2 regions of the Alteromonas sp. PRIM-21 genome follow, and region 2 is predicted to be linked to the other one. Evidence: predicted binding sites of a transcription regulator. Region 2 holds the regulator's gene; the other holds the start of a gene.

Region 1 (6,315 bases), on a different contig from region 2:
TCGATCGTAACGCTGAAGGAGATCTTCAGGGTATCGTTACAGTTTGTCATGCTGAGAATCTTGCAGTAGCCTACAATTCTCGACTTTCCTATGGTGTTCGACTTAATGAGCACTCGCTTGCAGGAGCAATCCGCATTTCAGATATTCCAGATGGTGGCGCTGCGGAAATTGTGCTTACGGAAGCTCCTATGATAACTGTTAACACAGCCACGCCTGCCTTTTTTATAACAAGCGGGCGTTCTTCAACGGAAGGAACTAGTGGTATCGTGCTAGAGAGGTTCACAACCGCGCCAGGAGCTCACACCACCAATTCTTTTAGATTATCAAAAGCAGAGGCTTTTGAATGGCCATTAGTGCTTGCCGCGCTAGCGGATACACAGCGTAGCAATTTTAATATGGGCACACTAGCATTCAACATCGACCAGGATGCCTCGTATTACGATATCTCATTTATAGACTTTGGTCTTTCGGTGCAAAGTTCACCGGAGATGGTATTTGAAGATAGCGAAATAGCTTATAGTGTTACCAGCGACGTAAAACCGAATACGCTGGAAGCAACAGTCTCTTACTTAGATCGAAGCACATCGCCTTTCACATATGTGCTACATACTGTGCACGCGCCAGGCCCGACACAAGAACAAAATGTCTTCACTCTGCCTTCCATTAATGGTATCGATTTGAACGCAAACTATGAGTTTGCTTACTACATGCTCAGCGTATATGACGATCCTGAAATTGATACATTTCAAGAAGAAGTTTTTCCTAAAACTGAAGGAATACGACTGGTGAACTATAACACCGTAACCTCCTTCTAACTAAAACCAACAAAGGGGGAGTAAACGCCCCCTCTTACTCAGCCCGAATAATTGTTTAAGGGAACGAAAAGCACTAATAATGGAGTTGGTTTTTTACTTTACTGTTAGTGTGATAATTTTATTCGAATACAACCAATGGTCTCGACAAACGCAAAGTATGAACTGCTATCATTTAAAACAGGAAATCGTAATTTAGGTAATTCTCTCGCGAGTCGAAACTGAGTTACCATCAACAGATCACACAAATAAAAAACGAGTGCTTAAAAGCACTCGTTTTACTTGTATTTTTAGCGTGGTCTAGACGTTTCCCAACACGCTTTGGAAAGCGTATTGAAAAGCACCAAAAAACGATAGGTCTTACTAAGTAAACTTAGTACTCCCACCACCCTTCTTGCCACCACTCCAAAAACTCTTCGAAGTCGATGTAACCATCGTCGTTACTATCGATAAGCTTAAAGCCTTCTTGTACGTGGCTAGCTTTAGTCTTTGGCGAAATTACGGTTAGAAGCTCGATGAACTCAGGTAAATCGATTTGGCCATTGCCATCACGATCGAAAAAGCTGAAGTCCTTTCTAATTTCTTCAATTTTAGATTCTGAAAGTTGAGTGCTCACTCGCATTCCTTATTTCAACTGCAATAAACACGAGTGTAACGCCCTTCTTTCTGACTGTCTACGCCTGATTTTCTTTTGCTTTAAGTGCGCGTAAACGTTGAGCTTCTGCTTTTTCCTTACGCTTTTGTTCCATGGTCAAACGCGCTTCAGTACCCACGTGTTCCTGCTGACGCTCTTTTGCTAGCTGAACCTGCTTTTCGCGCTCTCTAAAGCGAGCAATTTGGTCGTCGGTATGCGTGCCGTAACAATGAGGGCAGCTTACGCCAGGCTCATACTTATCGCTTTGCTTATCTTCTTCAGTAATAGGGAGTCGACACGCGTAACACTGTTCGTAATGACTCTTTTCAAGGTCGTGGTTTACCGCAACGCGATTATCGAATACAAAGCAGTCGCCTTCCCACATAGACTCTTCTTTCGGCACATCTTCAAGATACTGTAAAATGCCGCCTTCTAAGTGGTAAACCTCTTCAAACCCCTGCTCTTTCAAATACGCTGTCGACTTTTCACAACGAATGCCGCCAGTACAGAACATGGCTACTTTTTTGTTTTTTGACGGGTCGAGTTCTTTTTCTACGTATTCTGGGAATTCGCGAAACGTGTCGGTTTTAGGGTCAATGGCGTTTTTGAAAGTGCCAATTTCTATTTCATAACCGTTTCGCGTGTCAATTACGGTTACATCTGGGTCGCTTATTAGCGCATTCCAGTCTTTAGGCTTGACGTAAGTGCCTACAGTTTGGCGAGGGTCGATACCTTCAACGCCCATGGTCACGATTTCTTTTTTAAGTTTCACCTTAGTGCGATAGAACGGCTGTTCGTCGTGAAGTGATTCTTTGTAGGAGATAGGATTGATACGTTCATCGCTATTCAGATAAGCGAGCAATGCGTCGATACCTTCACGGGTACCTGAAACTGTACCGTTAATGCCTTCGTGAGCAAGTAGAAGCGTACCTTTTATACCATTTGCTTCCATAGTTTCTAGAAGCGGCTGGCGGATTTCTTTAAAGTTTTCAAGCGCAACAAATTTATACATTGCGCATACAATATATTTAGACATATTTTAACCTTTGCTGATTGGAGCGTAAGACCAGTGCAAAAATGCGGCGCGGAATATAACAAAACTGCGCGTTAAAAACTAGGCGATATTTTCAAATGAAGAAAAGTCTGGCGTTGTAGCTTGGTGCTTATCTTTCCCATATTTCCCGTCATCGGCGTCGCCTTGCGAAGATATAACATCGTAAAGTAACGTATTATCTTCTTTTATGGCGTTGTCATATTGCTTTTTCAGTCGTTTCTGCGTAGCTAGACTGCAGTTGTCTACAACGTCATCCGGGATGCGCTTCGCGTCATCGGTTTGAGCTAACGGCGCAGGCTTCATGCTAAGAAAAAGGCGTGCACTTTCATAGTCAGTAGCGAGTAAATTTGAGTGCACATGCATGTCTGTCCACTCATTTTCACTAACGGATAATGAGGGGCGCTTGTAGTGGTTTAACGCTGCAAGTTGCGCCTCTATACTATTGGCGGTGTCAGCGTCTGACGTTGCCGCTTCAATTTCAAACGGTTCAGCTACGCTATGTTGCTGCATTGCAAGGTATAACGAGAACAAGGCCCCCTGCGACGACGCGCGAGCAAGTACACCACTTCGCTCCCAGTAAATACTGGGGTCTAGTGTTGTTTGTTCATTTGCTGAGGATAAATCTGGCGACATACGTACACAATGCGGTTGTTGTATACGTATGTTGTCGGCAAGATAATGTTTTTCTTAAGCTTATTTCCTAAAGTTAGATATACTTCTACTAACTGATAGTGTGTTTATTCACGGATTCGAAATGCAATTTAGCAACAAACAAGTACTGATTGTTGAGGACCAACGTCCTTTCCTTCTTCTTTTGAAAGGGCTAATGCATTCAATGGGGGCGTCTGATGTCGTCACTAAATCTTCTGCTGAACAAGCGGTATCGCTGTGTAAAAAGCACAAATTTGATATTGTAATTTGCGACTTACACTTGGGTGCTGATACCAAAAATGGCTATGAACTTATAGAAGAGTTGCGCACGCGAAGGCTTATCAACCCAACCTCAGTATTTATTCTTATCAGTGCAGATAGTGCTCGACCGGTTGTGCTTGGCAGTATTGAACGTCGCCCAGACGATTTTCTAATTAAACCCTTTTCACAAGTACAGTTAAAATCTCGCATCGTTCGTGCGTGGCAAAAACGACAATTTCTTCAACAAGCGTTCAACCTTATAGAGCAAGGTGAATACAACAGTGCCATAGATCATATTGAGACACTTTTAGAAAACCCTCGCCACTACAAAGGACACTGCGAACAACTGCTAGTTGAACTCTATTGGCGTATTTCTCAACCCCAAAAAGCTCTAGATGTACTAAAAGAATATATTGAAGGTAGGCCTGTGCTATGGGCACAAATAGCAATTGGTAGAACCTATTTGCTGTTGAATGAATATGAAAAAGCGATATCCATTGCCAAGAAAACGTTAAAACGCAACCGTTTCAATGCAGATGCTCATGATATTCTTGCGCAAGCGCATCACGCCTTGGACGCAGGTGAAAAAGCCCTAGATGCAATTAGGGAAGCTATCAAGCTTTCCCCGTTTTCATTACCTCGTCATTATAAGGCTTGTGAAATTGGCCGGGAAAATGACGATTTAGTACTAGCAGCCAACTCTAGCCAAGCAATTTGGAACCTATCAAAACGCACTGTACATAAAGCAAGTTTACATTGGTGCACAATGATACGTAGTTTACTTGATGTCGCTGAATCTGCTGATGACAAAAGCCAGCGCAATAAGTATCAGCAAGAAGCCCTACTCACATTACAGCGGGGTAAGTTTGATGAGCACCTATATAAAATTGACAGGGAGTTTGACGTAGAAATTTTTGGCAATATTGTAAATGCAAGGATAAGCGCGATTGATGGTAAACTCATAGACGCAAAGCGTCATCTCAATACATCTCAAATACAGCTTGATGATAAATACGCAGAAGTACCTACAGCGTTCATTCCAGATAGTATTAACGTTATGTACAAACTAGGAGAGTTCGACGACGCGCTGCAGTTAAGTTCTCTACTTTCATCGAGGGGTGAAGAACTCGACCAAAACAGTTCTTACATGTTAAAGACACAAGCGCAAAACGCACAAAAAAGCCTCGCAAGTTATCAGCAATTTAACCGTGAGGGCATCCAACATTACCAGCAACAAGACTTTGAACGCGCTAAAGCGTCGTTTGCCCTTGCTCAAGGTTTTGCACCTGTTAATACAGGTGTTGCACTTAACCTGCTTCAATGCCTTCTTCAAATAGCCATAAAAGAAGATAAAGCGGAAATGAAGTTAATAAACGAATGTAAGCGTTTGTTTAAGCTGATTGATGATATGACGCTTAAGGCGCCATACAAAGAAAAGTACGAAAATATTCGAGATGAACTTTCTAAATATATTGGCTTTTGATACCCAGTGACATATTAGTTCTTTTTAAAGCAACCCTACCTTTTTCTATCGCTGGTTAATCATTGCTATTAGCCTATACATCTGTGTTGTAAGCCGCGTTGGCTAACATTAAATCTTTCCCCTCTACTGCCGTAACCAATTGTACTGTATAAATATACATGCTATAACGCAATACCATGCAGCTTATGCCAAAAAAACGCTCATATCGATACTTTGGTTAAAAACACTAGGCTGTTTAACTGTGATTGGTTAAAGGAAGTAAACATCGGCGATGCATGACAGACTGATACAAAAACTTGAGATTCTTTCCGATGCGGCCAAGTACGACGCGTCTTGCGCAAGTGGTTCAGCAGGTAAACGACAAGCTGGAAAAACCGAAAAGACCGGTATAGGTTCGCTTACCGGTGGCTCGGGGATATGCCATAGCTTCACACCAGATGGAAGGTGTGTTTCGCTGCTTAAGATCCTTATGACAAACTACTGTATTTATGATTGCCATTATTGCATTAATAGGGTTTCAAGCAATGTTCAACGGGCGCGTTTTACAGTTAAAGAAACGGTAGATTTAACCCTAAATTTTTATAAGCGCAATTACATTGAGGGTTTGTTTTTAAGTTCTGGAATTGTGGGTTCGCCCGATATCACTATGGAAAGCATGGTACGTATTGCAAAATCGCTACGTCTTGATCACGGGTTTAAAGGATATATTCACCTTAAAACTATCCCGAATGCGTCGCCAGAACTACAAGCAGAAGCAGGTCTCTACGCTGACAGACTTAGTATTAATGTGGAAATGCCTACACAGTCTTCGCTAAACAAGTATGCCCCAGAAAAAGATCTTGGCGATATTCACGGTTCGATGAATACGTTAAAAGAAAAAATCGCAGAGCATAAAGTAGACAAAACATATTCGGGCAAACGCCCTCCACGGTTCGCACCTGGGGGGCAGTCTACGCAAATGATTATAGGAGCCGATGGGTCAAACGATAAAACCATTTTAGGCACAAGCGTTAAGCTCTACAGCGATCAGAAGCTTCGGCGTGTGTATTACTCAGCATTTTCCCCTATCCCTGATGCTTCGGAAGTTTTACCGCTAAAACCGGCGCCATTGATACGAGAGCACCGCTTGTATCAAGCAGATTGGCTTTTACGCTTTTACGGTTTTGGCCTAGATGAAATCTTGCAAGACGACATGTTAGATATGGACTACGACCCGAAACTTTCATGGGCATTACGTAACCGTCATCTATTTCCCATTGATTTGAACAAAGCTGACAAACAAATGCTGCTACGCGTTCCCGGTCTTGGTGCGCGAACGGTACAAAAGATTTTATCTATAAGGCGTAATACAAAGCTCAACTGGATTGACCTTACTAAAATGCGGCTACCTCTTAAAAAATTGAAGCCTTTTATCAGCGTT
Region 2 (6,315 bases):
CAGGAAGTTTTCTCGTCTCCGCGGTGCGAAGAGATGGGCGCTTAACGCCTAACCCTCTTCGCGCGATCAACCTGACTTTAGTGCAAAGTAACCGCGAAGCATCTTTTCTATCTTGGGCTATATCTTCGAATTTCTTGGGTAAGAAATCAAGCGCGCCTGCTTCTAGCGCATCTAACGTTGCCTGAGCGCCATGATGCGTTAATGATGAAAACATTAAAATTGGCGTAGGACGTCTATCCATAATAGCCTTAACGGCCGAAATACCGTCCATAACAGGCATTTCAACGTCCATTGTTATTACATCAGGCTTAAGAGCTTCCGCTTTGTCTAATGCATCACGTCCGTTTCTTGCTTCACCTACAACCTCAAGCTCTCTATCTCCCTCGAGAATTTCTCTTACTCGACGGCGATAGAAAGTCGAGTCGTCCACGACTAGGACTCTAAAGACCATGGATTATCATTCCTGTTAATTCATCGCCTTACTTGATAGGTTTACGCGCGTACCGTTTGAGCAGGCTCGGAACATCTAAAATTAGTGCAATACCACCGTCTGAAGTAATTGTTGCGCCAGCCATACCAGGCGTACCTTGCAACAATGCATCAAGTGGTTTAATAACCACTTCTTCCTGGCCTATCAGCGCGTCTACGACAAATCCTACTTGTTGAGTACCAATTTGTACTACAACAACATGCCCCTTTTCTTTATTTATATTTTTGGGGCCTCGGATTAACCATTCGCCAAGGAAAAACAATGGAATTGCTTTTGAACGAACTATCATTGTTAGCTGGCCATCCACCGTATTGGTCTTCTTGATGTCCATGTTTATTATTTCGTTCACCGCACCTAATGGTAACGCAAAGGTCTGTTTTCCTACAACAATCATTAACGTAGGTAGAATCGCGAGCGTTAACGGTACCTTGATATCTAATCGTGTACCTTTTCCTAACTGCGAGTCGATATTGATGGTACCGTTGAGCTGGTTAATCTTTGTTTTAACCACGTCCATGCCCACACCACGACCTGAAATATCGCTAATTTCGGTTTTAGTAGAGAAGCCAGGAGCAAAGATAAGGTTAAACGCTTCAACATCAGACATGCGTGCTGCTGCATCTGCGTCCAATACGCCGCGACTAATTGCGATCTCTTTTAGCTTCTCGGCGTCCATACCTTTACCGTCGTCTTCGATAGTAAGAAGAATATGGTCGCCTTCTTGAGATGCTGATAGCTGAACCGTACCCATGCGAGGTTTACCAGCTGCCGCACGATCATCCGGCATTTCTATCCCGTGGTCGACAGAGTTTCTCACCAAATGCACTAGCGGGTCGGCCAATGCTTCAACCAAGTTTTTATCTAAGTCTGTCTCTTCACCTACAAGCTCTAAGGTAATTTCTTTCTTTAAGCTTCTAGCTAGGTCACGTACAACGCGAGGAAAACGGCCAAACACTTTCTTGATAGGCTGCATGCGGGTTTTCATTACTGCACCTTGCAGGTCTCCCGTCACTACATCTAGGTTAGCAATGGCCTTTGACATACTCTCGTCGTTGCTGTTGATCCCCAAACTTATTAGTCGGTTTCTAACGAGTACGAGTTCACCGACCATATTCATAATTTGGTCTAAACGCTTTGTGTCTACACGTACTGTTGTCTCAGCAGGTGGTGGAGCAGGTGCTCCTTTTTTATCATCTTTCTTGGCAGGCGCTTTTGGCGCAGCTGCTTTACTCGTTTTAGCTGGGCTTGCTGCACTAGGTGCGGGCTTTGCCTTAGGCGCAGCCGGGGCACTCGGCGCCGCTTGCTTTGCTTTTTGAACAGCTTCGGTAGCCGCTTTGTCTACAGGAGGTTCAGATACCGCTGGAGCAGAGCCTTGTTTAGTTGGCCCTTGACCTGAGCCGTGAAGCTGATCAAGCAGTGCTTCAAATTCATCGTCGGTAATTTCTTCATCACCGGCACTACTTGCCGGAGCAGCTGCTGATGCTGGTTCTACAGCACTTTTTTTGTCTCCACCAAACTGGCCTTTTCCGTGCAGATCATCTAACAGTGCTTCGAACTCTTCATCAGTAATGTCATCACTGTCAGTGCTCGCCGCTGGTGCTGACGTTTGCGCAGGCTCCGTTTTGGCGGGTTCTGTATTGGTTGATGCAGCTTGTCCTGGAGCACCACCTCCATGAAGCTCATCAAGGAGAGCCTCAAACTCATCTTCGGTAATTTCTTCTATACCACCGCTACTTTCACTGGTATCTGACGCTGCTGGCACTGGTTCATCTATAACTAGTTCCGGCTCTTCTGCAACGACCTCGGGCTCAGCCGCGACAACTTCTGGCTCAGCCGCAGGCGCACTTGCATTGTCGAAAATGTTTTCATCTGGAGATTCTGGGCGACTGAGTTTGTGTAACAGGTCGACGAGGTGTGCATCTGCCGGCTCTAGCGGCTCTTGTGCTTTTACTCGCTCAAACATTTCAACTACCACATCAGTGGCTTGCAAAATGATATCCATTAACTCAGGCGTTAGCGTTCGTTGGCCATTGCGCATAACGTCAAAGACGTTTTCAGCACCGTGACAAATTTCAACTAACTCAGTAAGAGAAAGGAAGCCCGCTCCCCCTTTTACTGTGTGATAGCCGCGAAAAATTGCGTTAAGCAAGTCCGCGTCTTCAGGATTGTTCTCAAGATCAACGAGCTGTTCTTGTAATTGTTCAAGTATCTCTCCAGCCTCAACCAGAAAGTCCTGTAATATTTCCTCGTCAACATCAAACGACATGCACCCGCTCCCCTAAAAACCTAAGCTAGACAGAAGATCATCTACATCATCTTGACCTGAAACGACGTCGTCTCGTTTGTCAGCATCAATAATTGGGCCTTCTGCCTCTACACCATCAACCTTATCGGCCTTAACGCTGGAAGGTTTAGTTTGTTCTGCACCGTCCCGTTCGCCAAACATAGTAAGCATATTTACAAGACTATCTTCGACTTCTTTAACCAAGTCGATAACGCGACGAATAACCTGTCCAGTCAAGTCTTGATAACCTTGTGCCATCAAAACTTCAGTAAGTAACTGTGTAAGTTTAGCCGACTGATTCGAACCGTCTTCCAACAATTCGTCTAAGTCTGCACATAAAACCTTAAACTCACCCAACTCGATTTGGCGGTTCATCAGCTTTTTCCACTCTGGCATAACCTTTTCGATTCGCTCCGCGAGAAGTTCAGCGATGGGCATGCTCGCCTCTACGGCATCCATAGTAGTATTAGCAGCTTTTTCGGTTTCTTCAATTACGTAGGTAAGGCGGGACTGAGCATCAGGGATATCGTCTGTAGCTAAATTTTTGATGCGGTCGTCTATTTGAAAGTTGTTTAATGCGTCGTGGAGTTGACGCGTCAACTTGCCTACTTCAGCGAATAGCTCAACGTTTTCTTTCATTGAGACGGCTTCAAGTAGTGCATTAGCTGAAGCCTTGTCACCTTCTTCAAGAAAAGTGACAAGCTGCTTTGCTTCTTCTAACGATATTGGAACGTTTACATTCGTTGACATCCAGTAAACCTCATTTATCTGGTGAGCGTCTGGATCAACCTAAACGTTCGAATATTTTATCTAATTTTTCTTTAAGCGTTGCCGCGGTAAAAGGTTTAACAACGTAACCATTCACACCCGCTTGGGCGGCGGCAACGATCTGTTCCTTCTTCGCTTCAGCGGTCACCATAAGTACTGGCAGATGCTTAAGTTTGTCATCGGCTCTAATCGCTCGGAGCAGATCTATACCCTGCATACCAGGCATGTTCCAATCAGTAACAACAAAGTCGAAATCGCCTTGTTGTAACATAGGTAATGCGGTGCTTCCGTCATCCGCTTCCTGGATATTGGCAAAACCCAAATCTTTAAGCAGGTTTTTGATGATTCGTCTCATGGTTGAAAAGTCATCGACCACGAGAATTTTCATGCTTTTGTCCAAAATAGCCTCCACTGAGGGGTTAATTGTTTTTAATTTCTATTCTTCGTCAGCTTGCCACGACTTCATTCGTGATTTGAGTTTTAACATGGCTTGACTATGAATTTGACTGACTCTCGACTCACTTACGTCGAGAACCTCGCCTATTTCTCTTAAGTTTAGTTCTTCATCATAGTAAAGTGAAAGAACAATCGCTTCTCGCTCGGGTAATGTCGTTATTGCATGGGCCAGCGCTTTTTGAAATGCGCCCTGCATTAAATCTTCTAACGGTGCATCACTGCCTCGACTTTGCTCGGTAGTGATCACATCTTCCGACACACCTAAATCTTCAATGCCCACCAACTTCCCGGCATTTACTTCATTGAGCATCTGGTGATAATCCTGCAAGCTCACATTAAGCTTGTCAGCAATATCGGAATCTCGTGCGTCGCGCCCAGTTTCACTCTCTACCTGAGATATCGCTTCTGTTATCGCGCGACCATTTCGGTGAACAGAACGTGGCGTCCAATCACCTTTGCGTATTTCGTCCAGCATGGCACCGCGAATGCGGATACCTGCGAAGGTTTCGAAGCTTGCGCCTTTCGACCCATCAAAGTTTCGAGCGGCCTCTAACAAACCAATCATGCCTGATTGGATAAGGTCATCAACAAGTACACTCGCAGGCAGGCGCGCCATCAAATGGTGCGCAATACGCTTAACCAGAGGCGCATGTCTTTCGACTAACTGCGATTTATCTGTTTGCTGTTGATAAGCGGCTGCCTTGCTGTTCAACGTTGACTTCCTACGGCTTTTTCTGCAACTAATTGTTCAATGAAAAATTCTAAGTGGCCACCAGGCTGCGCTGGAATAGGCCAAGTAAGCGCCCTGTTTGCTAGCTTAGTTATCGCTACGGCTGCAGGAGAGCCTGGAAAAGCATCAACAATAGCTGTTTGCTTACGCACTGCTTTGCGAATATTTTCGTCAAATGGCACCGTCGCCACTAATTCTAGTGCAACATCAAGAAAACGCCCTGTCACTTTGCTTAATTTGCTAAATAATTCCTGACCTTCTCGCACATCGCGAACCATATTGGCTACAACTTTGAAGCGAAAAACACCGTGCTCACGGTTAAGGATTTTTATCAGCGCATACGCATCAGTTAGTGATGTTGGCTCATCGCAAACCACCACCATGATATCTTGGGAGGCTTTAGAAAAGCTTAGTACCATATCTGAAATGCCAGCAGCGGTGTCGACTATTAGTACGTCTATTTGAGAACGCAGCTCGCTAAACGCTCTTATTAGGCCAGCGTGCTGTGTGGGTGAGAGTTCCGCCATTGACTGCGTACCAGATGTGGCGGGAGCAATCTTAATACCGTGGGGGCCGGTTACTAAAACCTCGTCCAACGTGCACTCGCCAGAGAGTACGTGAGATAGGTTTTTCTCAACTCGCAGGCCTAGCATCACATCTACGTTTGCAAGACCTAGGTCCGCGTCAAGAACCATTACACGCTTGCCCTGCTTCGCCATGGCGATAGCAGTGTTAAGTGTAATGTTTGTTTTACCTACGCCACCTTTACCACCAGTGACGGCGATTACTTTGATTAACCGTGATTGCTTCATTTTTCTTAAGCTACTCGCTTGATCGTCAATCATACTGCTTATGCTGTTTTAATTGCGTTGTTACCACTAGTATGATTCAAACCGTACTTTTTATAAAGCTTTGCAGCAGCGGAAACCAAAGATTTCGCTTCTGCAATCTTAATGTCTTCAGGCACTTTTTGACCATCGGTGACATAACTAACCGGTAGTTGGTATTCAACCGCTGCACTAAGTACCTCTCCTAAAGAGTAGCACTCATCTAACTTTGTGAAAATACAGCCACTTAGTTCAATATCGTCATACGCTTGAATGATTCTCTGCAAAGCCGGATATTGCGTATTGGCTTGCGCTACCAAATATTTTTTAACTTTTGGCATTTGGCCATTGTCGAACTGCTTAATCTGCTTAATTAATCGACTATCACGCTGACTAAAACCTGCTGTATCAATCAATACTAGTCGCTTATGACGAAGTTGGAACAATAAATCTGCAAGTTCTTCACTAGTTTGCGCTTTTCGCACAGTACAGCCAATAATTTTTCCGTATGTCGCTAGTTGCTCATAGGCTGCAATTCTATACGTATCGATAGTAATCATAGCCACCGATTCTGCACCATATTTCTGCGCGTAGCGGGCGGCCAACTTTGCAACCGTAGTTGTTTTACCTGTACCAGTAGGCCCAACTAATGCAACGGCACCTTGTGAGCTAAGTATATCGTTTCCGGTAACATTTATGCGATTAGCCAATAGGTTAAGAAGATATACCCATGCGTCACGTTCATTGTAATGAGCCGGTG

The links. The regulator FliA, encoded in region 2, starts transcription of late flagellar genes. The targets are predictions, from matches to a motif close to CTAAAGNTNNNNNNNNNNNNGCCGATA.
Region 1: a site for FliA is predicted at 3,166-3,192, ahead of IW644_RS07580 (VC2046/SO_2500 family protein). Genes of this name have one in related genera too.

Annotation. Positions count from the first base shown of each region.
Region 1 covers NZ_JADOEK010000003.1:215,463-221,777, forward strand. Annotated here, with positions in the region: gene IW644_RS07565 (hypothetical protein) at 1-815, shown strand, start outside; gene IW644_RS07570 (EF-hand domain-containing protein) at 1,186-1,428, opposite strand; gene trhO (oxygen-dependent tRNA uridine(34) hydroxylase TrhO) at 1,487-2,482, opposite strand; gene IW644_RS07580 (VC2046/SO_2500 family protein) at 2,561-3,133, opposite strand; gene IW644_RS07585 (response regulator) at 3,255-4,895, shown strand; gene IW644_RS07590 (putative DNA modification/repair radical SAM protein) at 5,167-6,315, shown strand, end outside.
Region 2 covers NZ_JADOEK010000001.1:124,587-130,901, reverse strand. Annotated here, with positions in the region: gene IW644_RS00505 (protein-glutamate methylesterase/protein-glutamine glutaminase) at 1-451, opposite strand, end outside; gene IW644_RS00500 (chemotaxis protein CheA) at 480-2,756, opposite strand; gene IW644_RS00495 (protein phosphatase CheZ) at 2,769-3,524, opposite strand; gene cheY (chemotaxis response regulator CheY) at 3,559-3,942, opposite strand; gene IW644_RS00485 (RNA polymerase sigma factor FliA) at 3,979-4,710, opposite strand; gene IW644_RS00480 (MinD/ParA family protein) at 4,707-5,573, opposite strand; gene flhF (flagellar biosynthesis protein FlhF) at 5,579-6,315, opposite strand, start outside.